DNA from 4 places in the Streptomyces sp. NPDC041200 genome. Region 3 is predicted to be linked to each of the others. Evidence: riboswitches for the same ligand, from Rfam matches in the RefSeq annotation. Region 3 holds a riboswitch; each other region holds the start of a gene.
What was found. Region 3 has a riboswitch for cyclic di-AMP ahead of ACZ6CL_RS08945 (C40 family peptidase). Riboswitches for the same ligand answer to the same signal wherever they lie in the genome.
Positions count from the first base shown of each region.

Region 1: it holds a riboswitch for cyclic di-AMP, as region 3 does, so the genes downstream of both, ACZ6CL_RS30415 (M23 family metallopeptidase) here and ACZ6CL_RS08945 (C40 family peptidase) in region 3, are expected to answer to the same signal.
Region 2: it holds a riboswitch for cyclic di-AMP, as region 3 does, so the genes downstream of both, ACZ6CL_RS32295 (transglycosylase family protein) here and ACZ6CL_RS08945 (C40 family peptidase) in region 3, are expected to answer to the same signal.
Region 4: it holds a riboswitch for cyclic di-AMP, as region 3 does, so the genes downstream of both, ACZ6CL_RS26255 (M23 family metallopeptidase) here and ACZ6CL_RS08945 (C40 family peptidase) in region 3, are expected to answer to the same signal.

Region 1 covers NZ_JBVIZF010000019.1:9,487-16,982, reverse strand. The annotation lists gene ACZ6CL_RS30450 (right-handed parallel beta-helix repeat-containing protein) at 1-202, shown strand, start outside; gene ACZ6CL_RS30445 (hypothetical protein) at 308-778, opposite strand; gene ACZ6CL_RS30440 (hypothetical protein) at 1,017-1,481, opposite strand; gene ACZ6CL_RS30435 (hypothetical protein) at 1,736-2,086, opposite strand; gene ACZ6CL_RS30430 (DUF6227 family protein) at 2,503-3,273, shown strand; gene ACZ6CL_RS30425 (hypothetical protein) at 3,426-3,785, shown strand; gene ACZ6CL_RS30420 (PP2C family protein-serine/threonine phosphatase) at 4,049-5,311, shown strand; cyclic di-AMP (ydaO/yuaA leader) riboswitch at 5,600-5,729, shown strand; gene ACZ6CL_RS30415 (M23 family metallopeptidase) at 5,741-6,913, shown strand; gene ACZ6CL_RS30410 (aldo/keto reductase) at 7,065-7,496, shown strand, end outside.
Region 2 covers NZ_JBVIZF010000022.1:75,164-82,659, reverse strand. The annotation lists gene ACZ6CL_RS32305 (cytochrome P450 family protein) at 1-327, shown strand, start outside; gene ACZ6CL_RS32300 (transglycosylase family protein) at 441-1,406, shown strand; cyclic di-AMP (ydaO/yuaA leader) riboswitch at 1,661-1,827, shown strand; gene ACZ6CL_RS32295 (transglycosylase family protein) at 1,834-2,508, shown strand; gene eno (phosphopyruvate hydratase) at 2,623-3,909, shown strand; gene ACZ6CL_RS32285 (FtsB family cell division protein) at 4,029-4,508, shown strand; gene ACZ6CL_RS32280 (DUF501 domain-containing protein) at 4,575-5,117, shown strand; gene ACZ6CL_RS32275 (Ppx/GppA phosphatase family protein) at 5,114-6,076, shown strand; gene ACZ6CL_RS32270 (NAD(P)/FAD-dependent oxidoreductase) at 6,473-7,496, shown strand, end outside.
Region 3 covers NZ_JBVIZF010000002.1:816,102-823,597, reverse strand. The annotation lists gene pcrA (DNA helicase PcrA) at 1-1,208, opposite strand, end outside; cyclic di-AMP (ydaO/yuaA leader) riboswitch at 1,392-1,569, shown strand; gene ACZ6CL_RS08945 (C40 family peptidase) at 1,577-2,767, shown strand; gene ACZ6CL_RS08940 (L,D-transpeptidase) at 2,828-3,544, opposite strand; gene ACZ6CL_RS08935 (hypothetical protein) at 3,735-4,088, opposite strand; gene ACZ6CL_RS08930 (C40 family peptidase) at 4,324-5,385, shown strand; gene ACZ6CL_RS08925 (alpha/beta fold hydrolase) at 5,392-6,315, opposite strand; gene ACZ6CL_RS08920 (hypothetical protein) at 6,342-6,668, opposite strand; gene ACZ6CL_RS08915 (CGNR zinc finger domain-containing protein) at 6,784-7,401, shown strand.
Region 4 covers NZ_JBVIZF010000013.1:93,157-100,652, forward strand. The annotation lists gene ACZ6CL_RS26240 (DNA gyrase/topoisomerase IV subunit A) at 1-2,189, opposite strand, end outside; gene ACZ6CL_RS26245 (M16 family metallopeptidase) at 2,460-3,836, shown strand; gene ACZ6CL_RS26250 (M16 family metallopeptidase) at 3,857-5,242, shown strand; cyclic di-AMP (ydaO/yuaA leader) riboswitch at 5,434-5,596, shown strand; gene ACZ6CL_RS26255 (M23 family metallopeptidase) at 5,609-6,400, shown strand; gene ACZ6CL_RS26260 (GntR family transcriptional regulator) at 6,601-7,356, shown strand; gene ACZ6CL_RS26265 (HPr family phosphocarrier protein) at 7,471-7,496, opposite strand, start outside.

The DNA of each region.
Region 1 (7,496 bases), on a different contig from region 3:
CGCCACCCTTAATGGCGGCGGACTCTTCAGCCACGCCGGAAGCACGCAAATTGTCGGTACCAACATCACCGGCAATACGGCCAATGGCGGCCAGGGTGGCGGCATCTTCTCCGACGGCGGTTCGGTATCGCTGATCGCGACGAACGTGACCGGCAACAACCCCAACAATTGCGTTCCGGCCCTCGCGGGCTGCTCCGGATAATTATGCCGGCAACCGTCCTGCGTCCCGGAAAGGCCACGGCCCTGGAAGCGAATGCCGCTTCCAGGGCCGCGTCGGTGCGATGCCGACTCAGTGAGACTGACGGTCTCAGAAAGAGTGGCCGTGCGCCTTCTTCTTGGCGTGCTTCTTCTTGGCCTTCTTTTCCTTCTTCACGACCTTGTGGTGCTTCTCCTTCACCACCTGCTTGACGACGACGGTCGGCGGCTCGGCGATCGCGATGTTGGTGCAGTTGCTGCCCAGCTCGATGTCGTCGGTCGGCGCCACAGCGGGCAGGGTGGTGACCGGGCCCGTGGCGGTGTCGCAGTCGTTGACCTGCGTGGCCGCGCGGGAGTTGGTGAAGTTGACGCAGTCGGAGGCGACATCCAGGACGCCCGAGGGGGCGAGCACAGCGCCGGTGATGATGGCGCTGGTCGCGGTGTCACACGAGTTCGCCTGGTGGGCCCCGTTGTTGCCGCCGGTCAGGCCGCCGAGGCCGTAGGCGCTCGCTCCACCCGCGGTGCCGATGACCATGGCGCCGGCCGCGGCCGTCATGAGAGCTGCCTTCTTGCCGATCTTCATTGCTTGGTGCCTCCGTAGGTGATTCTCCGCGATATTCCGCAGACACCCAATCAACGAAGACGAAGACCGGAGGATCCGGTACGGCGGGGAGCTTCACCCGTCCGCCGCAGTTTGGATATCTTCACCCCTTGTCCCCAGTCACCGAAAACTCTGGCGGCCGGAAACTCCGGGCGTCAAAAAAGTACGCGACCCCCGTGAAGATATTCCGGGGGCCGCGCGAATGAAAAAGCGCCGTCGACTACTCCGCCGTTCCGCTGCTCTGGTCCTCCCCGTTTCCGGCCACGTTGAGGCAGTTGGTCTCGTTGGTGACCTCGGTGCCGGGGCCGAGCGTGATGGGACCGAGCACGGAGGTCGTCCCGCAGTCGTTGCTCTGCTTCGTCACCTCGCCCGACTCGCTGACGTTGATGCAGTTGGTCCGGTTGGTGACCTCGGAACCGGGCGCCAGGGCGACCGTGATGGGCCCGACGACGGAATGGGTCCGGCAACGGTTCTTCTGCTCCGACACCCCCGACTCCGCGTAGTTGACGCAATTGGTCTCGTTGGTGATGTCCTCGCCGCCGCCGGTGATCTCGATGGTGCCGATGAGAGAGCTGGTGTCACAGCGGTTCTGCTGGACTCCGCCGCCGAGCGGGAGTGTCGATGGACCGGTGCCGCTGTCGGCGGCGTCGGCGGCACCCGCGCCACCGATGGCCAGTGCGCTCACGGCTGCTACGAGAAGCGCCGTCCTTTTTCCCATGTGCATCTAAGAGCCTCCTAGTGTTTTTCCCGGATATCAGCGAACACCTGATGAACGACGCCGACCAGCTGAGGCTCCCCGGAACGCCATCGCCGTACCCGAATGGCGCAGTAAACACATCGTGGGTCAATGTCCATTCATGCGGCGGCGGCCCTGGAAGAGTGCTTCCAGGGCCGCCGTTTCCACAGGAACACCGTGGGGTGTTCAGCGACGCGGAGACGTCACGGGGTGTCGTCGACCGCGATGTTGGTGCAGTTGCTGCCGATGTTGATCTCGCCCGTCGGGGCCAGCGCGGCGGCGGTGGTGATCGGGCCGGTCGCGGTGTCGCAGTCGTTGCTCTGGTAGACCGCACCGGAGTTGGTGAAGTTGATGCAGTCGGAGCCGAGGTTGAAGTCGCCCGACGGAGCGGCCACGGCGCCGGTGATGATGGCGCTGGTGGCGGTGTCACACGCGTTGGTCTGAATGGCGCCCAGGTCGGAGCCGTAGTTGTGCGCGCTAGCGGCGCCAGCGCCGACGAAGACCAGAGCGCCGGCCGCTGCGGTCAGGAAGGCTGCCTTCTTGCCGATGTTCACTTAATCCTCCGTGTGGTTATTCCGCGGATTCACGGACGCCTGACTCAACGAAGGCATTCAGGAAAGGCACTGGGTGAGGACTTCGTTTCACTCGTCTGGCATAGGGCGTCCCTCATATGACAGGCATTCAGGGGCGTGAGGCGTGCCGCCTTTTCGGGAAATCCGAAAAGGCCGGAGTGAAGTGTGCGGCGGCTCTGTCCCGGCCTGCCGGTGGCCCGTCGATGGCGGCCAGGTATCCGGAATATGACATTCCGACTTGTTCGGTCCGTCGAACAAGTGATACATCCTGGCTCCATGACGCAGGAGTGAGTGAGGCGCAAGTCCGACCGGCTGCTTCGCGGAACCACAGGCGCGGCGCGTGTTCACGCCGCTACGCTAAGTGTGCGAGGCGGTCACCCGGGGGCGGGAGGAGAGACGTGGGGCACTCAGGAGCGGGGGGAACCCCCGCCGAGCTGATGGACGGGCTGCTGGCCCGTGCGCAGAACGGCTTCGAGATCGGCGAGGCGGTGCTGAAGCGGGCGCGGAGCGCCCTGATGCACCAGTCCGAGCTGCGTTCCTGCCGGCAGTGCAACGAGCCGTCAGGTCCGCGTGGCTATACGACGTACCGGCATGTCTTCCTGCTGCCCGACGGCAGCAGCCTGCTGCTGTGGGAGCTGGAGCACAACACCGGCCCGGAGGAGCACCCGCTCTTCGAGCTGTACGCGGACGAGGGCGCCCTCGCGCTCGCCGAGGGCCGCGTCCACCGCTGCATCGGCGGTGCCCGCTGGGAAGAGCTGGACGGGTTACCGCTGTGGCTGCCGGACCAACTGCTCCAGGCTGCCGAGCCCCCGGGCGTCCAGCGCGCGTACGTGGCCGACAACTCGGCCGACCACGCCCGCCGCGTCCTGCGCCGCGCGGAGAACCCCGACCGGCCGGGGGAGGAGACCGAGCGGCTGCTGATGACCGCCTTCGCCCATGACATCGCCCTCGCCCCCAAGCCGCGCCGCCGCTCCGGCGGCCCCGACGCCACCTGGTGCCGCTTCTACGAACACGCCTTCCTGCTCGCGGGCGGGGACGAGATCGTGCTGTGGGAGCTGGAGCACAACCTGACCCGGGACGGGCGGCTGGTGTGCGAGGTCTACCTCGACGAGGTGTCGGCGGAGCTGGCGGCCGACCGCCACGCCCGCGCCCTTGGCGTCGATCTCTGACGGCGTCGATCCCTGACGCGCTGGCTTCCGAATAGTCCGACAGTGGGCCCATCGGGTGAAGTGCGTGCGCGCCTCCCCGGTGTCGCGGATGTCCTTTCGTTGAATCGCAATGTGTGGTTTTCCGCGGATTCAGCTCTTCTGGAGGAAATCTCGTGAACATCGGCAAGAAGGTTGCTGTCCTGACCGTGGCGGCAGGCGCCCTGGTCCTGGGGAGTGCGGCTGGAGCGTCCGCCCACGGTTACGGTGGCGGGGGCTTCGACCCCTTCGGGACGATCCAGACCAACGCGTGCGACACCGCGACCAGCGCCATCATCCAGGGCGCCGTGGCCGCTCCGGCGGGCGATCTCAACATCGCCTCCGACTGCATCAACTTCACCAACGGCACTGCGGCCGTCCAGAGCAACGACTGCGACACCGCCACCGGTCCGATCACCGGCGCCGCCGCGCTCGCCCCGACGGGTGACATCAACATCGGCAGCAAGTGCTCCAACATCGCCCTCGGCACCCCCTGAAGCGACGAACACCAAGGTGGCGGCCACGGCCGCGGCTGACCGAGCCCCGGCGAACGCCACGGCTCACCCTGCGGCCCCGGATGCACGCCATCCGGGGCCGCAGGGCACCCGGGGGCCGTCAACCCCCGCACAACCACGCCCCGTCCGCGAAGCACTTCTGACGCACCCACATGGCCGCCATCGACTCGCACGGCGGCCCGGCACCCGGAAGTCTGATGGACGGGGCCACGAACCAGGGAAAGCGAGACAGGCCGGTGGCGCGGGTGCGAGGGAGCAGGGCTCGTCCGGGCGCCCGTACGCCCGCCGCCCCCGATTCCTCGGGCACGGCCCCCGGTCTCATCACGGCCGAGGAGGCCGTCCGGGCCTCGCCGGGGCGCCAGCTGGCCCCGTGGACCCCCGCCCTCCTCCTGCTCGGCGGCGTCGCCTTCGACCTCGCCGCCCCGGCCCCGTACACCGCGTCCCCCTTCTTCGCCGCGGCCCCGCTGGTCGCCGCCTCCCTCTTCCCGCTGCGGCAGACCATCGTCACGACGGTCCTCGCCCTCACCGCCGTCTGCCTGCTGGCGGAGCTGCACGGCGTACGGGACCCGACCCAGGCCGCGACCGAGATCGCCACCGTGGCCACCGTCGCCCTGCTCGCGCTCGTGATCAACCGCGTCGTCCGCCGCGGCGACCGGCGGCTGGCCTCGGCGCGCGGCATCGCGGAGGCGGCGCAGCGGGCCGTGCTGCCCGTACCGCCCGCCCGTATCGCCGGGCTGGACGTCGCGGCGCGCTATGTGGCGGCCGAGCGGTACGCCGCGATCGGCGGCGACCTGTACGCGGTCCAGGACACCCCGCACGGGGTACGGCTGATCGTCGGGGACGTCCGCGGCAAGGGGCTGCAGGCGGTGGAGGTCGTCGCGGTCCTCATCGGCGCGTTCCGGGAGGCGGCCGAGCAGGAGGCCACGCTGGAGGGGCTGGCGGGACGGCTGGAGCGGGCGTTGCGGCGCGAGGGCGCCCGGCGGGCCGAGCTGGAGGCGTTCGAGGGGTTCACCACCGCCGTCCTCGGCGAGATCCCGCGCGGCGACTCCACCCTCCGCCTCATCAACCGCGGCCACCCCGCGCCGCTGCTGCTGCCCGGCGACGGTGAGGTGCGCCCACTGCAGCCGGAGACGCCCGCGCTGCCGCTGGGGATGGGCGAACTGGGCGCGTGGCCCGACCGGGTGACGGAGCTGCGGTTTCCGGAGGACGCCACGCTGCTGCTGTTCACGGACGGGGTGACCGAGGCCCGCGACCGGCACGGCACCTTCTACGTCCCCGAGGAGCGGCTGCGCGGCCGCCGCTTCACCGGACCGGGCGGCATGCTCGACGCGCTGGTGGAGGATGTCGCGCTGCACTCGGGCGGGGAGACCTCGGACGACATGGCACTGCTCGCGGTGCGGCGCCCGCCCGGCCTGAACGGAACGGCGCCGAACGGAACGGCGCCGAACGGAACGGCGCCGAACGGAACGACACCCCCCGCTCCGGACACGGACCGTAGCCAACCGTGACGCGCGCGCATAACGATTGACACACGATCAGCCCGCCGGAGGTTTTTGCCATCCCTTTTCAAGTGGGGTGAAACGCCCCCATCTGTCCTTCCTTGGTTACTAAGTTCATGCCAAAGCTGCGCGAATTCTTCAGAAGAGCTTGGAATCATGTCGCGCTCTCTATTAACGTTCGATAACGCAGCGCGGTCGGCACAGCCGTCGCAGAGGCGGCACCGTGCGCCGTCGCCGAATCCCGTTACGTGCAGCGACAGCACCACCTTGAGCACCACGCACCACCACGCACCACGGCAGCAACAGTCGCGGCACCAGGGAACCGGGGAACCACCACCTTGGGGTGAATCGGGTCGAACCTGACCCGTAGGAGACCTTCCTGCTCCGAACCCGTCAGCTAACCCGGTAGGCGAGAGGGAAGGAAAGGAGTGCGCCCCGGTGGCGTCCAACAGGTCCGTACTGGACGAAGCTCCGTACCGCTCGTCCGGTACCGGCATCGGCACCGCGACCGCGTACGGAGTCGGCTTCGACGCCGGAGCCGGCGCCCGCCCCGCAGTCGGCCTCGGTGCCGAACCAGATGAGCCGTCCGCAGGCAAGGAAGCCGTCTGGGACGAGTGGAACCCCACCGAGGAGTCCATCGCTCCGCTGCGCGGCAGGCACCGCGTCGTCAAGCCGCGCGGCGGCACCATGGCCCGCAGCAGTGCCGTGCTCGGCGTCGGCGTCATCGCGGCGGTCGGCGCGGGCGGCATGGCGAGCGCCAAGGACCGGCCGAACCCACCGATCTCCATGCCGGACCTCGCCCACGTCGCCGACGAGGTCAAGGCCCAGCTGCCCGCCGCCAAGGACCTGCCCGGCATCGGCTCCCTGATGGCCGACGACCAGGACTCCGCCCAGCCCGCCGCGGCCACCCTCGCCACGAGCGGTACCGACTCGGGCGAGGCGCTGCGCACCCGTATCCTCCAGCAGGCCGAGAGCCAGCAGACCGCGGCGGACGACGACCGGCGCGAGGCCGCGGCGCGCGCCGCCGCGAAGGCCGCCGCCGACGACGCCGCGAAGGCCGCGGCCAAGGCCCGCGACCTGGCGGAGCAGAAGAAGGCCGAGGCCGCCGCCAAGAAGAAGGCCGCCGAGGCCGCCGAGGCGAAGGAAGAGGCCGAGAAGAAGGCCGCCGCGGCCAAGGCCGCCGACGCCCCCGCCAAGTCCTCCACTTCCACCTCCGCCGGGTTCACCCTCCCCGTCGCCTCGTACACCCTGACCGCGGGCTTCGGCCAGGCCGGCGACATCTGGTCCGCCGACCACACCGGCCAGGACTTCGCCGCCCCGACCGGCACCCCGGTCAAGGCGGTGAGCGGCGGCACCATCACCCAGGCGGGCTGGGCCGGTTCGTACGGCTACCGCATCGTGCTCAAGCTCGATGACGGCACCGAGATCTGGTACTGCCACCTGTCGTCCATGGTCGTCACCTCGGGCAAGGTGTCCTCGGGCGAGACCATCGGCCGCGTCGGCGCCACCGGCAACGTCACGGGCCCCCACCTCCACCTGGAGGTACGGCCGGGCGGCGGCTCCCCGATCGCCCCGCTGACCTGGCTGCGCGACCACGGGCTGAACCCGTGACTCCCTGATCCGGCCGTCGCCGCCGCGACGGCCCCTCGTTCCGGCGGCTCTGGCGCTCTCTCCCCCCTTGACGCCAGGGCCGCCGGTCCGTCTTACCGCCGCCCCGCCGCCACCGGAATACACGGGCCCGTCGGAGACGCTGTATGTATGTATGACTGAGACGACCCGCAAGAACATCGGCAGCCTGTCCGTCTTCCCGCTCTCCCTGGGCGGAAATGTCTTCGGCTGGACGGCCGACGAGGCCGAGTCCTTCGAGGTGCTCGACGCGTACGCGGCGGCGGGCGGCAACTTCATCGACACCGCCGACGTCTACTCCGCCTGGGCGCCCGGCAACCAGGGCGGCGAGTCCGAGACGGTCCTCGGCAAGTGGTTCGCCTCCCGCGGCAACCGCGACGACATCGTCCTCGCCACCAAGGTCGGCGCCGGCGTCCCGGAGCCCCGCGGACTCTCCTCCTCCGCCATCAAGTCCGGCCTGGACGAGTCCCTCCAGCGCCTGGGCACCGACTACGTCGACCTCTACTACACCCACTACGACGACACGTCGGTGGAGGTGGAGGAGATCATCTCCACCCTCGACGAGCTG
Region 2 (7,496 bases), on a different contig from region 3:
GAGCCGGTCACCATCGGCGGGCAGCACATCGGCGAGGGGGAACCGGTCCTGGTGGTGCTCGCCGCCGCCGACCGCGACCCCGAGCGCTTCCCCGGCCCGGACACCCTCGACCTCGCCCGCACCGACAACCAGCACCTCGGCTACGGCCACGGCATCCACTACTGCCTGGGCGCCCCGCTGGCCCGCCTGGAGGCGCAGACCGCCCTCGCCACCCTGCTCCGCCGCATCCCCGGCCTCCGGCTCGGCGCGGAGCCGGACGAACTGCGCTGGCGCGGCGGACTCATCATGCGCGGGCTGCGCACCCTCCCGGTGACCTGGGAAAAGTGACATCCGGTCAGCCGCGTGACCGTGGCGTGACCTGGGATACACCGGCTTGTGATGATCGTGTGGCGTCGCTATGTTCAACCGACAAACGAGCCCCCACACGAGAGGCGATTCGCATGCTTTCCGGGAACGGACGTCACCGCCGCCCCCGCCAGGCTCCGGCCATCGTCATCGCGGCGGGGGTGACCGGTGCGAGCATCGCCATCCCGCTCTTCGGAGCGACCGGCGCCCAGGCCGCCCCCGCCTCCACGTGGGACCAGGTCGCCGAGTGCGAGAGCGCCGGGATGTGGAGCGCCAACGAGGGCAACGGCTTCTACGGCGGTCTTCAGCTGACCCTCGACATGTGGAAGAAGTACGGAGGCACGAGCTACGCCCCGCGCCCCGACCTCGCCAGCCGCTCCCAGCAGATATCCGTCGCCGAGTCGATCCTCGGCGACCGCGGCCCCGACGCGTGGCCCAGCTGCGCGCTGAACGCCGGGCTGAGCGACGGCGACGACGCCCCGGACGTGAACCCGGGCAGTACGGCACCTCCGCCCCGGCAGGACGCCCAGCGCGGCGACTCGGAGGGCTCGGGCGACTCGGACGGGCGGGGCGGCGACTCGTCCGGCAAGGCGCCCGGCGCGACGGACACGCCCCGCGCGTCGCACACCCCCGGCTCGCCGGACGCGTCCGGCGGGCCGGAGCGGCCGGAGCAGTCCGAAGGCTCCGCCTCCGCCTCGCCCGACGGGCCGGACGACGACGCGCCCTCCCCGTCCCCCTCGTCCAGCACCTCCGACCCCTCGCCGACCCCCTCCGCCACCGAGAGCGGCTCCGGGGGCTCCTCGGGGAAGCACCGGGGCGACCGGGACCGGGATGAGCGGCCGAGCGGCCATGCCTCGCGTGGCGGTACCGACCGCGCCGAAAACCCCTCGGATGGCGGCTACACAGTGCGTCCGGGTGACAACCTTTCAGCAATCGCCGAAAAGCAGGAGTTGGGCGCCGACTGGCGTCGGCTCTACGCGTCCAACGAGAACCTCATCGGAACCGACCCGGATCTCATTCTCCCTGGTCAGCGACTTGACCTCACCATCAAGGGCCGGTAGTTCGGGGTGATTTGCCCGATCTGGCTCCGGTGAGACATACCTCTCGTCACATTTTCCGGCCCGTCCGTCCTGTCCGGTCTCTCCGCACCCGGCCCCACCTGCGCCGATGTGGGTCGGGTGAGATCGATAACCGCCCTCTTCGCTGCGATAAGGGTGTTTGAACGTTTCCCGGACGTGTGTTTAACGTCTTTCCGCTCGCCACAACGAGCACCGTCGACCGTCACGCCGAGTCCTGCCGGCGGTCGTCCGGTACCGACGCGCCAGCGCCGAAGGCAGGAGCGGGGGACCCAAGGTAAGTGCCGGGAGGCCAGCGGAATCGGCCGAACGGCTAGGGGTGAAGCAGGGTGCGGTCCCCGCACCCAGCCGGGCAACTCACGCCCGAACCCGACAGCTCACCTCGTAGGCGTCGGTGAGGAAACGAACGAACATGTCCAATGCTCAGGGCAAGCACCGTCGTCCGTCCAAGGCCACTCGCATCACCGCGCTCGTCGGCCTCGCCGGAGCCGCCGTGGCCACCCCGCTCATCGGTGCGACGTCCGCCTCTGCCGCCACCAGCTCCCAGTGGGACCAGGTCGCGCAGTGCGAGTCCGGCGGCAACTGGTCGATCAACACCGGCAACGGTTACTACGGCGGCCTGCAGTTCTCCTCCTCCACCTGGGCCGCCTACGGCGGTACCGCCTTCGCTCCCACCGCAGACAAGGCCGGTAAGGCCCAGCAGATCCAGGTAGCCGAGAAGGTCCTCGCGAGCCAGGGCAAGGGCGCCTGGCCGGTCTGTGGCAAGGGCCTGACCTCCGGCGGCGCCCCGGCCGCCCCGGCTCCGTCCGCGCCGCAGCAGAGCCAGTCCGACTCCGCGCAGCCGGCCCCGTCCGCCAAGCCGAAGGCCGCGCCGCGCAGCGCGCCCGAGCACGCCGCGCGCGACCAGGCCCGCGGCCCGATCAAGAAGGGCGACGGCGAGTACAAGGTCAAGGCCGGTGACACCCTTGGCAAGATCGCCAAGACGGAGGACGTCAAGGGCGGCTGGAAGAAGCTCTTCGAGCTGAACAAGAACGTCGTCCAGAAGGCCGACCTGATCTTCCCCGGCCAGCAGCTGCACCTGAGCTGAGCAGCCACACCGTAGTCAACGAGCCCCGGCCGGGTGCGCCGCCCCCACGGTGCACCCCGCCGGGGCTTCGGTGCGGTTAGGCTCATGCTGCTACCGAAGACCCATACGAAGGAGATCCTCGTGCCGTCCATCGACGTCGTCGTAGCTCGCGAGATCCTCGACTCGCGAGGCAACCCCACGGTCGAGGTCGAGGTCGGCCTCGACGACGGCAGCACCGGCCGTGCCGCCGTCCCGTCCGGCGCCTCCACCGGCGCCTTCGAGGCCCTCGAACTCCGTGACGGCGACAAGAACCGCTATGGCGGCAAGGGCGTGGAGAAGGCCGTCCTCGCCGTCATCGAGCAGATCGGCCCCGAGCTGGTCGGGTATGACGCCACCGAGCAGCGCCTGATCGACCAGGCGATGTTCGACCTGGACGCCACCCCGGACAAGTCCTCGCTCGGCGCCAACGCCATCCTGGGCGTCTCCCTTGCCGTGGCACACGCCGCCTCCGAGGCGTCCGACCTGCCCCTCTTCCGTTACCTCGGCGGTCCGAACGCGCATCTGCTGCCGGTCCCGATGATGAACATCCTCAACGGCGGTTCGCACGCCGACTCCAATGTGGACATCCAGGAGTTCATGATCGCGCCGGTCGGCGCGGAGTCCTTCTCCGAGGCCCTGCGCTGGGGCGCCGAGGTCTACCACACCCTCAAGGGCGTGCTGAAGGAGCGAGGCCTGTCCACCGGCCTCGGCGACGAGGGCGGCTTCGCGCCGAACCTCGACTCCAACCGGGACGCCCTGGACCTGATCGTCGAGGCCATCAAGAAGGCCGGCTACCAGCCCGGCCAGGACATCGCGCTCGCGCTCGACGTCGCCGCCTCCGAGTTCCACAAGGACGGCGTCTACCAGTTCGAGGGCAAGGCCCGCACCGCGTCCGAGATGACCGCGTACTACGCCGAGCTGGTCGACGCGTACCCGCTGGTCTCCATCGAGGACCCGCTGAACGAGGAGGACTGGGACGGCTGGAAGACGATCACCGAGCAGCTCGGTGACAAGGTCCAGCTGGTCGGTGACGACCTGTTCGTCACCAACCCCGAGCGGCTGGCCCGCGGCATCGAGAGCGACACCGCGAACGCCCTGCTGGTCAAGGTCAACCAGATCGGCTCGCTGACCGAGACCCTCGACGCCGTCGAGCTGGCCCAGCGCAGCGGCTTCAAGTGCATGATGTCGCACCGCTCCGGTGAGACCGAGGACGTCACCATCGCCGACCTGGCCGTCGCCACCAACTGCGGCCAGATCAAGACCGGCGCCCCGGCCCGCTCCGAGCGGGTGGCCAAGTACAACCAGCTGCTGCGCATCGAGGAGATCCTGGACGACGCCGCGGTGTACGCGGGCCGCTCCGCCTTCCCGCGCTTCAAGGGCTGACCCCGCTCTCCAGCGGGCACGTCTGACGCCTGTCCCCGGCCGCGGTCCCGTACCGTGGCCGGGGACGGCGCCCGCTGAAGCGGGCACTGCTCAAGCGAAGTCATCTCCGGGGAGGCGACGTGCCGGCGGATCGGTTCTCCACCGCGACCAGACTCAAGGCGCTCGGCGAACACGCCGCCGCCCGGGTCTACCGTGCCCGGATCAAGCGCCGCCGCAGCCGGCTCACCGGCCGGGCCGCCCTCCTCGCCCTGGTCGTCTGCTCCATGGTGGTCGCGCTGGCCTACCCGATGCGGCAGTACATCTCCCAGCGCTCGGACATCGCCGACCAGCGGCGCCAGGCCCAGCGCGAGCGTGCCGAGGTGGCCAAGCTGAGCGAGCAGAAGGCCCGGCTGCGCGACCCCGCGTACATCGAGCGGCAGGCCCGCGCGCATCTGCACTACCTGATGCCGGGCGAGACCGGCTTCAGCATGGTGGACCCCGGCGCCAGGGCCGAGCGCTCCACCGACCGGGGCGCGGCCGACCGCCCCTGGTACACCAACCTCTGGGACGCCGTGGACACGGCGGACACGCCGAAGGCGGCCGCCGCCGCGGACCGCTGACGCGCCGCGCCGACGCCGTAAACGGCCGCACCCGGTCCGACACCGATCGAAGAGAACTTTCCCCTCATGGACACGCCCCCTCCGCAGACGGAGCCCACCGCGCCCACCGACGCGGACATCGCCGCCGTCAAGGAGCAGCTGAACCGCCTCCCGCGGGGTCTGCGCGCCGTCGCGCACCGCTGCCCCTGCGGCAACCCCGATGTCGTCGAGACCGCGCCGCGCCTCGAGGACGGCACGCCGTTCCCCACCACGTACTACCTGACCTGCCCGCGCGCCGCGTCCGCGATCGGCACGCTGGAGGCGGAGGGCGTGATGAAGGAGATGACGGCCCGGCTGGGCAGCGACCCGGAACTGGCCGCCGCCTACCGCGCCGCCCATGAGGACTACATCGCGCGCCGCGACGCCATCGAGGTGCTGGAGGGCTTCCCGAGCGCGGGCGGCATGCCGGACCGGGTGAAGTGCCTGCACGTCCTGGTCGGCCACTCCCTCGCGGCCGGGCCCGGGGTCAACCCGCTCGGCGACGAGGCGATCGCGCTGCTGCCCGAGTGGTGGCGCAAGGGACCGTGCGTCGCGCCCTGCGCTCAGAAGAGTGAGGAGGAGGCCGTATGACCCGCGTCGCGGCCGTGGACTGCGGCACCAACTCGATCCGGCTGCTGGTCGCCGACGCCGACCCGGCCACGGGCGAGCTGACCGAGCTGGACCGCCGGATGAAGATCGTCCGGCTGGGCCAGGGCGTGGACCGCACCGGTCGGCTGGCCCCCGAGGCGCTGGAGCGCACCTTCGCCGCGTGCCGGGAGTACGCGGAGGTCATACGCACGCTGGGCGCCGAGCGCGTCCGCTTCGTGGCCACCTCGGCCTCGCGGGACGCCGAGAACCGCGCGGAGTTCGTCCGCGGCGTCGTGGACATCCTCGGCGTCGAGCCCGAGGTGATCACCGGGGACCAGGAGGCTGAGTTCTCCTTCACCGGCGCGACCAAGGAGCTGACCGGCCATGAGCACCTGAGCGGCCCGTTCCTGGTGGTGGACCTCGGCGGCGGCTCGACCGAGTTCGTCAGCGGCGACGACGGGGTGCGGGCGGCCCGCAGCGTCGACATCGGCTGTGTCCGGCTGACGGAGCGGCATCTCGTCACGGACGGCCAGGTCGCCGAGGTGCCGACGGAGGATCAGATCTCGGCCATCAGGGCCGATATCGAGCGGGCGCTGGACCTCGCCGAGGAGACGGTGCCGCTCACCGGCGGCTGCCGCCCCGGCGCGGGCGGCCACACCCTGGTCGGGCTGGCCGGTACGGTCACCACCGTCGCCGCCATCGCGCTGGGCCTCGCGGAGTACGACCCGGCCGCGATCCACCACGCCCGGGTCCACGCGGGGCAGGTCGGCGAGATCACGGCCAAGCTGCTGACCGCGACCCACGCGGAGCGGGCGGCGATCGGAGCGATGCATCCGGGCCGGGTCGACGTGATCACCGCGGGCGCTCTGGTGCTGCTGGCGATCATGGATCGGACCGGTGCCGAGGAGGTCGTCGTGAGCGAACACGACATCCTCGACGGCATCGCGTGGAGCATCGCCTGAGCGGGGACGTTATCGTCTGAGCGGCTGTGGAGGGCCCTTCCGGGGCCTTCCGCGGACCCTCGCCAAAAGAGTTCGTGAAACTCTTCACATGAAAAAGGTGCCTGGTGGCCGCCTTCTGGGCCGCCTCAGGGCCGCTATTGGTGACGGTGTTCATCAAGTCGGCCGGAACATGGGGCGACCGGCCGATGCGACGGACCGCTCGGGAACCCCGTGGTCTACTCGCGCGTTCAACAGCTATCGCTGCTCAGCGGGCCTGGGAACGCCTCGCTCCGGTTACCGGTTCCCCGGCCGAGCTATGGCCTCCATCAAGGGGGCGGCGGAGTGTAGCAGATACCCCCACATTGCTTGTGAAGGGGCTCACGAGGTCCCCCCCGATGGGTGCTGGATACTCGAATCATGAGCACCACGGAGCGTCCCAGGATCCTCGTTGTAGGCGGTGGGTACGTAGGCCTGTACGCGGCGCGCCGCATCCTCAAGAAGATGCGGTACGGCGAGGCGACTGTCACGGTCGTCGACCCCCGCTCGTACATGACGTACCAGCCCTTCCTCCCCGAAGCTGCGGCCGGCAGCATCTCTCCGCGCCACGTCGTGGTTCCGCTGCGGCGTGTGCTTCCCAAGGCGGAGGTCCTCACCGGCCGGGTGTCGAACATCGACCAGGACCGCAAGGTCGCCGTCGTCCAGCCGCTCGTCGGCGAGGCGTACGAGCTGCCCTTCGACTACCTCGTCATCGCGATGGGCGCGGTCTCCCGCACCTTCCCGATTCCCGGCCTGGCCGAGAACGGCATCGGGATGAAGGGCATAGAAGAGGCCATCGGCCTGCGCAACCACGTCCTCGAGCAGCTCGACAAGGCTGACTCCACCACGGACGAGGACATCCGGCGCAAGGCGCTCACCTTCGTCTTCGTCGGCGGTGGCTTCGCGGGCGCGGAGACCATCGGCGAGGTCGAGGACATGGCCCGCGACGCGGCCAAGTACTACCCGAACGTGAAGCGCGAGGACATGCGCTTCGTGCTCGTCGACGCGGCCGACAAGATCCTCCCCGAGGTCGGCCCGAAGCTCGGCCAGTGGGGCCTGGAGCACCTGCAGAACCGCGGTGTCGAGATCTACCTCAACACCTCGATGAACTCCTGCGTCGACGGCCACGTGGTGCTCAAGAACGGCCTCGAGGTCGACTCCAACACCATCGTGTGGACCGCGGGCGTCAAGCCCAACCCGGCGCTCGCCCGGTTCGGCCTCCCGCTCGGCCCGCGCGGCCACGTGGACACCGGTGCCACCCTCCAGGTGAAGGGCACCGACTACATCTGGGCCGCGGGCGACAACGCCCAGGTGCCGGACCTCGCCAGCGGCGAGGGCGCCTGGTGCCCGCCGAACGCCCAGCACGCGCTGCGCCAGGCCAAGGTCCTCGGCGACAACGTGATCT
Region 3 (7,496 bases):
CCGGTGATGGTGGCGCCGGTGCCCGCCTCGGTCCACAGGTTCTTCGGGCGGCGGTTCTCGTTGCGCTCGATGACGGCGTTGGCCGCGCTCAGGATGGTCTGGGTGGAGCGGTAGTTCTGCTCCAGCAGGATCGTCCGCGCGCTGGGATAGTCCTCCTCGAACTGGAGGATGTTACGGATCGTGGCGCCCCGGAACGCGTAGATCGACTGGTCGGCGTCGCCGACGACGCACAGTTCCCCGGCCTCCATCTCGTCCGTGTCCGTGCCGACCAGCTCGCGCACCAGCGTGTACTGAGCGTGGTTGGTGTCCTGGTACTCGTCGACCATGACGTGCCGGAAGCGCCGGCGGTAGTGCTCGGAGACGTCGGGGAACGCCTGGAGCAGGTTGACCGTGGTCATGATGATGTCGTCGAAGTCGAGGGCGTTGGCCTCGCGCAGCCGCGACTGGTACATCGCGTACGCCTCGGCGAGCGTCTTCTCGAAACCGTCCGCCGCCTGACCGGCGAAGGTCTCCTCGTCGATCAGCTCGTTCTTCAGGTTGGAGATCTTGGCGCTGAACGACTTCGGCGGGAACTTCTTCGGGTCGAGGTCGAGATCCCGGCACACCAGCGCCATCAGCCGCTTCGAGTCGGCGGCGTCGTAGATCGAGAACGATGAGGTGAAGCCCAGCTTCTTCGACTCGCGGCGCAGGATGCGCACGCACGCGCTGTGGAACGTCATCACCCACATGGCGTTCGCGCGCGGGCCGACCAGCTCCTCGACCCGCTCCTTCATCTCGCCCGCGGCCTTGTTGGTGAAGGTGATGGCGAGGATCTGGCCGGGGTGCACATGGCGGGTGCCGAGCAGATACGCGATGCGGTGGGTGAGCACCCGGGTCTTGCCGGACCCGGCCCCCGCGACGATCAGCAGCGGCGAGCCGGTGTGCTCCACGGCGGCCCGCTGCTGCTCGTTCAGCCCCTCCAGCAGCGCCGCCGGGTCGATGGCGGGGCGGGGCGCGCCGTCCCGGTAGTACGCCTCTCTGGGGCCGCTCGGCACCGGAGCGTCGAAAGCGCCCGTGAAGAGGTGGTGCGGCACCTCTTCGCCGCCGGAATCACCGGGGTCACCGGAACCACCGGCCGGGCCCGGGTGTGCGGAATCCTCGGGCGGCGGGGGCTCCTCGTCCGGAGGCCCGAGGTTCGCCAGGAAGCTGTCGTCAAAGAGGCTGCTCATCGCTCACCGAGTCTAGGGCGCCACACTGACAGCCTACGCATGGACCGCGTAGGGATGTCACGAAACGGTTTCGGGCATATCGGCCAACAGCCTTCACAGGAGCCCCACGAGTTGGCTACGGTCCTCCCTCAGGCAGCCCGTACACCCGTCGGCGAACCGCGTCGGCCCGGGCGGCCTCCGCCGAGTCCGGCCACGCCCAAAGCGCCCGGAGCCGGGGACCCAACAACGCAACACCGGGGTGAATCGGCCCGAGCGGCGGTACGACGCGTACGACACGTCGTCCCTCCACAGAGGCCGTAGGGCAACCTTCCGTACCGCCCGAACCCGACAGCTAACCCGGTAGGCGGTCCACGGAAGGAGCGCCTCCCTTGGCGTCGCACCGCAAGCCGCGGACCCGAATACCCACCTACGCCTCGTCCACCGGGCGCCGCACGGCCGTCGGATTCACCACCGCCGCCCTCGCCTCCGTCACCCTCCTCTCCCAGACCGCGAACGCCGCCCCCGGTGACCCGAAGCCCGGCGCCACGCAGTCGATCGAGGCGGTCAAGGAGAAGGTGGACTCGCTCTACCACCAGGCGGAATCCGCCACCCAGCACTACAACGCCGCCAAGGAGCGCTCCGAGCAGCAGCGCACCAAGGTCAACCGGCTGCTGGACGATGTCGCCGAGAACACGGAGAAGCTCAACGAGGCCCGCCGCACGCTCGGCACCTACGCCGCGGCCCAGTACCGCAACGGCGGCATGACCTCGAGCGCCGCGAGCCTGCTGTTCTCCAACGACCCGCAGGACCTCTTCGACCAGTCCCATCTGATGAGCCGGATGGCCGGTTCACAGAAGCGGGCCGTCGACGACTTCCAGACGCAGGCGGCGAAGGCCGCCAAGCAGCGCAGCGAGGCCGCCCGGAGTCTGGCGTCGCTGACCGAGACCCAGGAAGAGCTGAAGACCAAGAAGAAGTCCGTTCAGGACAAGCTCGCGCAGGCCCGGCGGCTGCTGGCCAGCCTGACCGCCAAGGAGAAGGCGCGGCTGGCGGCGATCGAGAAGAAGAAGGCCGAGGAGGCGCGGCGCAAGGCCGCCGAGCTGGCCGAAAAGCAGCGGGAGGCGGCGGCCGAGGAGAAGCAGCAGGAGCAGGAACAGCAATCGAGCGGCGGTTCCTCTTCCGATTCCTCCTCCGGTTCCGGTTCCAGCACCGGCTCGTCCACCCCCACGAACGGCACCAAGGCCGCCAAGGCGATCGACTTCGCCGAGTCCCAGCTGGGCAAGCCGTACGTCTGGGGCGCCACCGGCCCCAACTCCTACGACTGCTCAGGGCTCACCCAGGCCGCCTGGAAGGCCGCCGGTGTCTCGCTGCCGCGCACCACGTGGGACCAGGTGAAGGCCGGTACGCGCGTCTCGACCTCCGAACTCAAGCCCGGTGATCTCGTCTTCTTCTACGACGACATCAGCCACGTCGGGCTCTACATCGGCGACGGCATGATGATCCACGCCCCGAAGCCGGGGGACGTGGTGAAGAAGGCGCCGATCACCGAGATGCCGATCTACGGGAGCGTGCGGCCCGCGTAAGCCCTCTGCCGCCGCGAGCGGTGTGGCCGCCCGCGCATCGGGCAGCCACACCGCCCCAGGTCACGTGCCCGGCTTGCGCCCGTACACGTACACGTCGTCGCCGTTCCGCAACAGGCTCCAGTACTTCTGCGCGTCACCGGAGCGCATGTTGACGCAGCCGTGGGAGCCGGGCGGCGACCACACGCTTCCCGCGATGGAGTGGAAGGCCTGGCCTCCGTCGAAGAACTGGCTGTACGGCATGGCCACGTCGTAAATCGTCGACCAGTGGTCCTTGTTCCGCCAGTAGATCTTCTTCAGTCCGGTGCGGGTCTCGTACTTGTCCCGTCCGGTGCGCACCGGCACGGGGCCGAACACCAGCCGTGAGCCGTCCTGCACCCAGCTGAGCTGGCGGGTGAGGTCGACGCAGGCGATGCGGCCCTTGTTGGTGGGGCACTTGCGCGCCGCGTTGGGGTTACGCCCCGCCGCGTTCTGCGCGTTGATCAGCTTCATGACGCCCCAGGTGACGGGGCCCGCGTAGCCGATGGTCGGGCTGATGCCGTGGTTGACCTGGAACCTCTGCGTCGCGCGGCAGTCCCCCGAGGACTGCCGACCGTCGACGGGACGACCGAGGAACTTCTCCACCTGCTTCTGATACGGACCGGTGCCCGCCGTGCACGACGTCGCCGCCTGCGCCGGTGCCGCACCGAGTGCGACGGTCAGCGGCACCACCATGCCCGCCATGCCCAACGCGACCGCCGTGCGGCGGCGCCATGCCGCGAATCTTCCCTCTGCCCCCATTGCGCGCTCCCTCCGGGCTTGCCCTTGACGGGTAAGACAGTCGAAGGGTGCGTCGGGTTGCGCTTACAGGTGCGATTTCCCCCATTCCGCCCCTTCGCACCCCCTGGTCGGGGGTCCGGCGGCATGAGACAAACTGATGGACTGTCAGGTCCAGAGGTCCGGACGATCAGGCAGACGATCAGGCAGAGGATCAGGTCCAGAGCACGGCGATGAAGATGTTCACCGTCGTCAGCGCGCCGACCGCGCCGAACACCGCGGGCTCCACCTTCTCCTCGTCCCGCTTCACGTACACCAGGCCGAGGATCACGACCAGCAGCGCCAGCTTGATGCCGATCTTGACCGTGTTCACGGTCTGATCGTCCGCCTGGTTCAGCCCGACCAGGGCGGCTCCCGTGACCAGCATGGTCAGGGCGCCGTGCAGCATCCCCGGCGTCATCCGCGCGCCGCCCCCGCGTATCGCCGTGAGCTGGGAGAGAAAGCCGCCCAGCAGCGCGGCGATGCCGACGATGTGCAGGCCGACGAACACATTGATGACTACGTCCATGGCACCGGAGACTAGCGCCGCACATATCACCGCCAGTCACCCGGGTGCGCCCCGATCGGCACATCGGTCACAGCCGCCCCGATCCTGCCCTCGTCACGCCGCCCCCGCGATCAGCAGGTGCTACCGGGGGGACGAATCCGTCCAGCTCCGTTCATCCCAGCGCGCCGCGCCACCGACCGGCCTAGCTTCCCCTCCAGGAAGCCCCCTCTCCCCGTACGAAAGGTGAGTCGCCGCAGTGGCGCCGCAGCCCCCCACGAAGCCGAAGCAGCGGCACCGCCCGTCGCTCACCGGCACCACCCTCCGGACCAGCACCTTCCGGACCGCCGCGACCCTCGCCCTCGCGGGCGCCGCCTCCGCGACCGCCCTCCCGGGCGTCGGGCACGCCGAGCCCCGCCTGACGTCCGCCCAGGCGAAGGCGAAGGTCGACGCGTACCAGCGGGAGGCGGAGGAGGCCACCGAGAAGTACGACGGCGCCCGAGCCGCGGCCGACAAGGCGCAGCGGTCGCTCCACCGGTTACGCGACGAGGCGGGCCGCCGCACCGCCCGCCTCAACACCGCGCGCAACGCCCTCGGCGCCTTCGCCACCGCCCAGTACCGCTCCGGCACCGTCGCCCCCGCCCTTCAGCTGGCCCTCTCCTCCTCCCCCGGCCAGTACCTCCAGCGCGCCTCGCTCGCCGACCGCGCGGGCGACCGCCAGGCAGCGACGATCGCGAACATCACCCGCGAGGAGCGGTCGCTGCGCCGGATCCGGGACGAGGCGACCGGCCGCCTCCGTACGCTGCGCGCCGCGCAGGCGGCCGCGGCCCGCCACAAGCACACGGTCCAGGAGAAGCTGGCCGCGGCCGACGCGCTGCTGTCCAAGCTGACCCGCCAGCAGCGCGACCGCCTCCACGCCGCCCAGGGCGACGCCGCCTCGACGCCCCGGCACAGCGCCCCCGCCCGGACGGGCGGCCGGGCGGCCCGCGCCATCTCCTTCGCGTACGGGGCGATCGGCAAGCCGTACGTCTGGGGCGCGACCGGTCCGTACGGCTACGACTGCTCGGGGCTGACCCAGGCCGCCTGGCGCGCCGCCGGGGTGTCCCTGCCGCGTACCACCTACACCCAGATCAACACGGGCCGCCGCATCTCGCGCGGCGAACTCGCCCCCGGTGACCTGGTCTTCTTCTACTCCGGCGTCAGCCATGTCGGCCTCTACATCGGCAATGGCCAGATGATCCACGCGCCGCGCCCCGGCGCTCCGGTCCGGGTGGCCCCGATCGACCAGATGCCCTTCGCGGGCGCGGCCCGCCCTGCCTGAAAGCGCCTAGGGGCGAAGGAACGGCAGCAGGTGATCGAGCAGAGCCTCCGGGCTCTCCTCCGGCACATAGTGCCCGCAGTCCGGAAGGACGACGCTGTCGAGGTGTTCGGTCACCGGGTCGAGCAGGGCGCCGAGGCGTTCGCCCTGGCTGCGGGCTCCGGCGACGCCGAGGACGGGCATACGGAGCGGATTCCGCTTGCGCCGCTCGTTCTGGGCGATGTTGTCGTCCGTGGCCCGGTAGAACTCGAAGCTGGCGCGCAGCGCTTCGGGGTCGCGGGCGAGCGTTTCGACGTAGAAGTCGACGGCTGATTCCGGCAGCGGCCGGGCGGCCTTGGTGCGGAACTGGTCGCCGTAGTAGATGTGCTCGCGGCCGCGCACGAGCTGTTCGTTGATGCCGCGCTTCCGGTTGAAGGCGAAGTGCCACAGCAGGTCGTTCTGCGCCTCGGGGCCGAAGACGGGGATGTTGGGCGCGAGGCCCGGGATCATGGCGTCGAGCAGGGCGAGGCGTTCGACCGCGTCGCCGTGGTCGGCGGCGAGGGCGTAGCCGATCCACATGCCGACGTCGTGCCCGGCCATCGCGAAGCGCTCGTGGCCGAGCGCCCGCATGAGGGCGACGAGTTCGGCCGCCACGGTGCCGGTGTCGTAGCCCTCGCGGGGCTTGTCGGACGGTCCGACGCCGCGCGGGTCGACCGCGACGACGCGGAAGTGTTCGGCGAGGCGCGGCATGACGTGACGCCACACGTACCAGTTCTGCGGCCAGCCCCCGACGAGGAGCAGCGGCCGCCCGGCGCCGCCCCGCACGGTGTGGAGGGCGACGTCGCCGACGCGGACGAGGCTGCTGTCGAAGACGTCCGTGAAGCCGTCCGGAAGCCAGGGGACACCGGTCACGGTGCCGAAGCCGGTGAGCGGGCGGGCGGTGGTCGTGGTCATGTTGTTCTCCTTGCGCGGGTGTCGGGTCACGGTGACGGGGACGGTGAAGGGCGGCGACCGGCCCCGCCAGCCGTCCGGTTGAGGAAGGCGATCGCGGTGAGGAGTGCGGCGAGGAAGCCGGAGAACCACAGCGTCGCTGTCGTCGGGTTGGTCAGTTGCGCGGCGAGGCCGAGTCCGAGGGAGGTGAGGACGAGGCCCGTGTAGGCGGCGAGGAAGAAGGTCGCCAGGGCCTCGGCGCGCACGCCCGCGGGCGCGGCATTCGTGACCAGCGCGACCGCGCCCTTGAAGAGCGTGCCGGCGCCGATCCCGGCGACAACGCCTCGCGCGATGAAGAGGGCGGGATCCGCTCGCACTCACAACGCCACCGGGGAACTGTTTCAACTGGTTCATGTGAACCTGTTTAAACAGTTCGCTCAGGCGATGTCAAACATTGACCTCCGTGCGGTGGAGCGCCTAGGGTGAACCACCATGACCGGTTCACCCACCCCCGGAGACTTCCGGCTCGGCAACGAGATCCTTTCGTTCCGCTTCGTCGCCACGCTCAGCGAGCGGCGCGGCGACGCGGTGGTGGAGCGCATCGCCACCCCGGAGCGGCTACGGGCGTGGCTCGCCGTCAACGAGCTGGGCAGCGCGGACATGCCGCTCCCCTCCGAGGCGCTCCTGCGGGACGCCCGCGAGCTGCGCGAGGCCATCCACCGGGCGGGCACCGCCATCGCCGCCGACGGCGTGCCCGACCCGGCGGACGAGGACCTGCTCAACCGCTGGACCGCACGTCACCGGGCGCGGCTCGTCCTCACCGGCGGGCGGGCGCGGTGGCGCCTTCCGGACACCGACCCCGCCCGCGCGGCGCTGGCCGTCGTCGCCGTCGACGCGGTCACGACGCTGGGCACCCACCACGGCAGCCATGGCGACGGCGTGATCAAGCGCTGCGAGCAGCGCACGTGCGGGGGGCTCTTCCTGGACACCAGCCGGGGTCGGCGGCGGCGCTGGTGCTCCATGGCGACCTGCGGAAACAAGGTGAAGAAGGCGAACCTCAAGGCGGCGCGAGACGGCGCCGCGGCCGGGCACGGCGACCGGATGAGCTGACGCCGGGACAGCATCGCCCTTGGCGCGCCGGATTCGCGGCGTCCCACGAGGAGCACTTCGACGCCGTCCTCGACTTCGTGAACCCGGTGTGGGCG
Region 4 (7,496 bases), on a different contig from region 3:
CCGTGCGTACCGGAGACGGTGAACACCGCCGCGTCGGCCGCCGGGTCGATCGCGGTGAAAGAGATCACCTTCGCGTCGGGAGCGAGCTTGACGCCCGCCATGCCACCCGCGGCGCGCCCCTGCGGCCGTACCTGCCCTGCCGGATAGCGCAGCAGATGCGCGTTGTCGGTGATGAAGACCAGATCCTCCTCACCCGTGCGCAGCTCGACCGCGCCCACGATCCGGTCGCCCTCCTTGAGGCCGATGACCTCAAGCTCGTCCTTGTGGGCCGGATAGTCCGGGACCACGCGCTTGACGACGCCCTGCTCCGTGCCGATGGCGAGCCCCGGAGAGGACTCGTCCAGGGTGGTGAGGCAGATCAGCTCCTCGTCGTCCTCCAGGGACAGGAACTCGGCGATCGGCGCCCCGCCCGCCAGATTGGGGGTCGCGGAGGACTCCGGTAGCTGGGGCAGGTCGATCACCTGGAGCCGCAGCAGCCGCCCGGTCGACGTCACCGCCCCGACCTCCGCGCGGGCCGTCGCCGGGACCGCCGAGACGATCACGTCGTGCTTGCTGCGCTTGGTCTGCCCCTCGCCCGCGAACGGCTCCCCGTTCGCCGTACGGGCCAGCAGCCCGGTGGAGGACAGCAGCACCCGGCACGGGTCGTCCGCGACCTCCAGCGGCACCGCGGCCACCGGGGCGTCGGCGGACTCCAGCAGCACCGTGCGGCGCGGGGTGCCGAACTTCTTGCCCACCGTGGCGAGTTCGGAGGAGACCAGTTTGCGCAGCTCGGCGTCCGAGTCGAGGATCCGGGTCAGTTCCTCGATCTCCGCGTTGAGCCGGTCGCGCTCCGACTCCAGCTCGATCCGGTCGAACTTGGTCAGCCGGCGCAGCGGAGTGTCCAGGATGTACTGCGTCTGGATGTCCGACAGGTCGAAGCGGTTCATCAGCGTTTCCTTGGCCTGCGCCGAGTTCTCGCTGGACCGGATGAGGCGGATGACCTCGTCGATGTCGAGCAGGGCCACCAGCAGCCCCTCGACCAGGTGCAGCCGGTTGCGCCGCTTGGTGCGCCGGAACTCGCTGCGCCGCCGCACCACGTCGAAGCGGTGGTCGAGGTAGACCTCCAGCAGCTCCTTGAGCCCGAGCGTGAGCGGCTGGCCGTCCACCAGCGCCACGTTGTTGATGCCGAAGGACTCCTCCATCGGCGTGAGCTTGTAGAGCTGCTCCAGCACGGCCTCCGGGTTGAAGCCGTTCTTGATCTCGATCACCAGCCGCAGGCCGTGCGCACGGTCGGTGAGGTCCTTGACGTCCGCGATGCCCTGGAGCTTCTTCGCGCCGACCAAGTCCTTGATCTTGGAGATGACCTTCTCGGGGCCGACGGTGAAGGGCAGTTCGGTGACGACGAGGCCCTTGCGGCGGGGCGTCACGTCCTCCACGGCCACCGTGGCGCGGATCTTGAAGGTGCCGCGCCCCGTCTCGTAGGCGTCCCGGACACCGGCGAGCCCGACGATCTGACCGCCGGTCGGCAGGTCGGGGCCCGGCACATGCCGCATCAGCGTGTCGAGATCGGCATTCGGGTGCCTGATCAGATGGCGGGCGGCGGCGACCACCTCGCCCAGGTTGTGCGGCGGCATATTGGTCGCCATGCCGACCGCGATCCCGGACGTGCCGTTGACCAGCAGGTTCGGATAGGCGGCGGGCAGGGTGACGGGTTCCTGCTCGCTGCCGTCGTAGTTCGGCGAGAAGTCGACCGTGTCCTCGTCGATGGACTCGGTCATCAGCGAGGTCGCCGAGGCCATCCGGCACTCGGTGTACCGCATCGCGGCGGGCGGGTCGTCATTGCCCAGCGAGCCGAAGTTGCCGTGGCCGTCGACCATCGGCAGGCGCATCGAGAACGGCTGCGCCATGCGCACCAGGGCGTCGTAGATCGACGCGTCACCGTGCGGGTGGAGCTTACCCATCACCTCGCCGACGACGCGGGCGCACTTGACGAAGCCGCGCTCGGGGCGCAGCCCCATTTCGTTCATCTGGTAGAGGATGCGGCGGTGTACGGGCTTGAGCCCGTCGCGGGCGTCGGGCAGCGCGCGCGAATAGATGACCGAGTAGGCGTACTCGAGGTAGGAGCCCTGCATCTCGTCGACGACGTCGATGTCGAGGATGCGCTCCTCGAAGTCGTCCGGCGGCGGACTCTTCGTGCTGCGGCGGGCCATCGCGCTTGCGGCTCCTTCAACGGCAGAGCGGGATCTGACGCGGACCATTGTGGCCCCGTCCGCCGACAACTGTGGAACGGGCCATCCCCCAGCGGCTCCGTGAGCACCCCCCGGCGGCCGTCCCGGCCCGTCCGCGGGAGCCCGGCGGGACCTTGGCCGGACCTTTGCGTGACGGGAACTTCGCCAGATGTCCGTGCGGTTGCATACAGTGACAGAAGCGCTCATCACAGCGGTTCGCACGCGCTCCATCACGCGATCGAAGGGACGTACATGCCCATGGGTCACACGGCCACGCAACAGGCCGGCTCCGGCGGCCTGAAAGCGACCGAGCACCGTCTGGCCAACGGCTTGCGGGTGGTGCTCTCCGAGGATCACCTGACCCCGGTCGCCGCGCTCTGCCTCTGGTACGACGTCGGCTCACGCCACGAAGTCAAGGGGCGTACCGGCCTCGCCCACCTCTTCGAGCACCTGATGTTCCAGGGCTCGGCCCAGGTGACGGGGAACGGTCACTTCGAGCTGGTCCAGGGGGCCGGCGGCTCGCTCAACGGCACGACCAGCTTCGAGCGCACCAACTACTTCGAGACGATGCCCGCCCACCAGGTCGAGCTGGCGCTGTGGCTGGAGGCGGACCGGATGGGGTCCCTCCTGACCGCGCTGGACGAGGAGAGCCTGGAGAACCAGCGGGACGTCGTCAAGAACGAGCGCCGCCAGCGGTACGACAACGTGCCGTACGGCACGGCCTTCGAGAAGCTCGTCGGCATGGCCTACCCCGAGGGCCACCCGTACCACCACACCCCGATCGGCTCGATGGCCGACCTGGACGCCGCCTCCCTGGAGGACGCCCGGGAGTTCTTCCGCACGTACTACGCGCCGAACAACGCGGTGCTGTCCGTCGTCGGTGACATCGACCCCGAGCAGACGCTCGCCTGGATCGAGAAGTACTTCGGCACCATCCCCTCCCACGAGGGCAAGCGGCCGCCCCGCGACGGCACGCTCCCCGAGGTCATCGGCGGGCAGCTGCGCGAGGTCGTGGAGGAGGAGGTCCCGGCCCGCGCCCTGATGGCCGCCTACCGGCTGCCGCACGACGGCACCCGCGAGGCCGACGCCGCCGACCTGGCGCTGACCGTCCTCGGCGGCGGCGAGTCCTCCCGGCTGCACAACCGCCTAGTGCGCCGTGACCGTACGGCCGTCGCCGCCGGGTTCGGCCTGCTGCGGCTGTCGGGCGCGCCGTCGCTGGGCTGGCTGGACGTGAAGACCTCCGGCGGGGTCGAGGTGCCCGGCATCGAGGCCGCCGTCGACGAGGAGCTGGCCCGCTTCGCCGAGGAGGGTCCGACCCCTCAGGAGATGGAGCGCGCCCAGGCGCAGATCGAGCGCGAGTGGCTGGACCGGCTGGCCACCGTCGGCGGCCGCGCCGACGAGCTGTGCCGGTTCGCCGTGCTCTTCGGCGACCCGCAGCTGGCCCTGACCGCCGTGGGCCGGGTGCTGGACATCACCGCCGAGGAGGTGCGGGCCGTGGCCGCGGCGCGGCTGCGCCCCGACAACCGCGCCGTGCTGGTCTACGAGCCCGTCCAGGGCGCCGACGACGCCGACCAGGCCGATGCCGCAGAAGCCGCCGACACCGACGCAGAAGGGGAGGCGGCCCAGTGAGCGACGCCGTCACCGCCACCATGACCTTCCACCCGCAGCCGCAGGGTGGCGCCCCCAAGCCGTGGGCCTTCCCGGCGCCCGAGCGCGGTGAGCTGGCCAACGGGCTGACCGTGCTGCGCTGCCACCGCCCCGGCCAGCAGGTCGTCGCGGTGGAGATCAACCTGGACGCCCCGCTGGACACCGAGCCGGCCGGTCTGGAGGGCGTCGCCACGATCATGTCGCGCGCCCTGTCCGAGGGCACCGACAAGCACACCGCCGAGGAGTTCGCCGCCGAGCTGGAGCGTTGCGGCGCCACCCTGGACGCCCACGCGGACCACCCCGGCGTCCGGGTCTCCCTGGAGGTGCCGGTTTCCCGGCTGCCCAAGGCGCTCGGTCTGCTCGCCGACGCCCTGCGCGCCCCCGCCTTCCCCGACGGCGAGATCGAGCGGCTGGTGCGCAACCGGCTGGACGAGATCCCGCACGAGCTGGCCAACCCGGCCCGCCGCGCCTCGATGGCCCTGGCCAAGGAGCTGTTCCCGACCGAGTCGCGGATGTCCCGGCCGCGCCAGGGCACCGAGGAGACCATCGAGGGCATCGACGCCGCGGCGGTGCGGGCCTTCTACGAGGCGCATGTCCGGCCGTCCACCGCGACCGCGGTCATCGTCGGTGACCTGGCCGGGGTCGACCTCGACCAGGCGCTCGCCGACACCCTGGGCGCCTGGACCGGCGGCCCCGCCCCGCAGCGGTCGGTCCCGCCGGTCATCGCCGACGACACCGGCCGTGTGGTGATCGTCGACCGGCCCGGCGCGGTCCAGACCCAGCTGCTCCTCGGGCGCGTCGGCGCCGACCGCCACGACCGCGTCTGGCCCGCCCAGGTGCTGGGCACCTACTGCCTGGGCGGCACCCTGACCTCCCGGCTGGACCGGGTGCTGCGCGAGGAGAAGGGCTACACCTACGGGGTGCGCGCCTTCGGCCAGGTGCTGCGCTCGACGCCGCCCTCGCCGGCCGGCGGCGGCTCGGCGGGCGCCTCGCTGCTGGCGATCAGCGGTTCGGTGGCCACCGAGGTCACCGGCCCGGCTCTGGAGGACCTGTGGACGGTGCTGCGGACGTTGAAGGAGGAGGGGCTGACGGACGCCGAGCGCGATGTCGCCGTGCAGAACCTCGTCGGCGTCGCCCCGCTCAAGTACGAGACGGCCGCCGCCGTCGCGGGCACCCTCGCCGACCAGGTCGAGCAGCACCTGCCGGACGACTTCCAGGCGCAGCTGTACGCACGGCTCGCCGACGCGGGGACGGTGGAGGCGACCGCGGCGGTCGTGAGCGCCTTCCCGGCCGACCGGCTGGTGACGGTGCTCGTGGGTGACGCCTCCCGGATCGAGGAGCCGGTGAAGGCGCTCGGCATCGGAGAGGTGACCGTCATCGCCGGCTGAGGCCGCTCAACGCACCACCCCCACAAGGACCCTGGCGTCAAGTGAGACGCCGGGGTCCTCCCATATGTCCGATTCGCGGGGCGTTTGGTTTGTGGCGAGAACAACAAAAACCCGTAACCGTTTGGTGATCGAAACACGGCCCGTCTAGCGTCAGTGCGGCTGTTCGCCGGATACCGCCGCACCCGCGGCACGGACAGCCATCGCCGAGTCCCATGGTGCGAGTGCCAGGGGAGCCGGGGACCCAAACGTCCCTGGGGTGAATCGGACGCCTTCCCCGGCCGGGGGAGGGGCCCGTAGGAGACCTTCCTGCTCCGAACCCGTCAGCTAACCCGGTAGGCGAGAGGAAGGAAAGGAGTGCGCCACACCATGGCGTTCACCCGTGCCGCCGGGAAGCACCGACGTCCCAGCCAGACCGCCGTCCGCACCGGCGCGAACATCGCTGGCATCACCACGGTCGCCTCGGGCGTCGTAGCCGGGATCGCCGGCCCCGCCCTCGCCGCGACCGGCGAGGCGTCTGCCCAGGACACCGGTCTCCGCCAGGCGATGGTGATGGGCGACGGTCTCTCCGACCAGATCGACGCGCAGGCCCAGTCCCAGGAGAGCGCCGCCGAGGCCGCCGCCGCCAAGGCGAAGGCCGAGGCCGTGGCCCGCCAGGAGGCCGCTCGGAAGGCCGAGGCCGCCGCGAAGAAGGCCAAGGCGGAGCGCGATGCCAAGGAGCGCGCCGCGCGTGAGGCCGAGCGCAAGCGCCTCAACACGTTCGTCTCGCCGGTCGACGGTTCCTCCGTCTCCACCGGTTACGCGGCGTCCAGCGGCCTGTGGTCCTCCGGCAGTCACACCGGGATCGACTTCCAGGCCTCCACGGGCACCGAGGTGCAGTCGGTGGGCTCCGGCGAGGTCGTCGAGGCGGGCTGGGGCGGCGCCTACGGCAACAATGTCGTCATCAAGATGAACGACGGCACCTACACCCAGTACGGCCACCTCTCGTCGGTCGGCGTCTCGGTCGGCGAGAAGGTCACCCCCGGCCAGCAGATCGGCCTGTCCGGCGCCACCGGCAACGTCACCGGCCCGCACCTGCACTTCGAGGCCCGTACCACCGCGGAGTACGGCTCGGACATGGACCCGCTGTCGTACCTGCGCTCGCACGGCGTCAACCTCTGACCCGTCGCCCACTCTTGTCGAAAGGCCCCGTCCGCTCCGGACGGGGCCTTCGGCGTGATGCGCCGCTGTGACCAAAAAATATCCCTGAATTTCCTTCGCCCATCGGAAATCCCGGCAGCTTCGAATAGAGTCGCTGAACGCGCGTCAAGCGGATGCGTTTCGCGGGGTTGAGGCGGAGGTTCGATAATGCGGGACCGGAAATGAGCGGGGATACGGCCGCACTCCAGGGCGGTCGCCGGATTTCGGCGCATGCGGTGTGCGCGGCGATCCGTGACGACATCATCTCCGGTGCCTATCCGCCCGGCAGCCGCCTGGCCGAGGAGCTGCTGGCCCGGCGCTACGGGGTCTCCCGGGTGCCCGTCCGCGAGGCGCTGCGCACCCTGGAGTCCGAGGGCTTCGTCACGACCAGGCGGCATGCGGGCGCGTGCGTCGCGCAGCCGTCCGAGAAGGAGGCGGCCGACCTCCTGGACATCCGGGCGCTGCTGGAGCCGCTGGGTGCCGCCAAGGCCGCCCAGCGCCGCACCGAGGGGCATCTGAAGGTGCTGCGCGGTCTGGTCCGGCTCGGCCAGGAGCGGGCCCAGCGCGGTCGGCTGGGCGAGCTGCGCTCGCTGGGCGACTGGTTCCACGAGACGCTCGCCCAGGCGTCCGGCAGCCCGAGCCTGTCGGGTCTGCTGGTGCAGCTGCGGCGCAAGACGGCGTGGGTGTACGCGGTGGATCCGGCCCGGCAGGCCGCGCAGGCCGTACCGGGCTCTGCGGGGGACCTGTCGGTGCGCGCCGTCGAGGCCTGGGCGGAGCACGGGGCGATCGTGGACGCGGTCGCGCGCGGTGACGCCGAGCGGGCGCGGGCGCTCGCCGCCGCGCACACCGAGCGTTCGCTGTCCGAATTCCGGCTGCGAAACGCGGCCCAGGTGAGGACTTCGAAACACTCCGTAAACACGGCGAGCGGTCGGAATTAACAGCCGCCCGGTAAAGCGCTCAAGGGAATTCCGTCTCCGGAAAAACAACGGGGCCGCGGTGACCCGTAATGGTTCACCGCGGCCCCGCCGCGCCGAAATGCGATTCGGACGGAATCAGACGGTCTCCGGAAGCTCCTCGA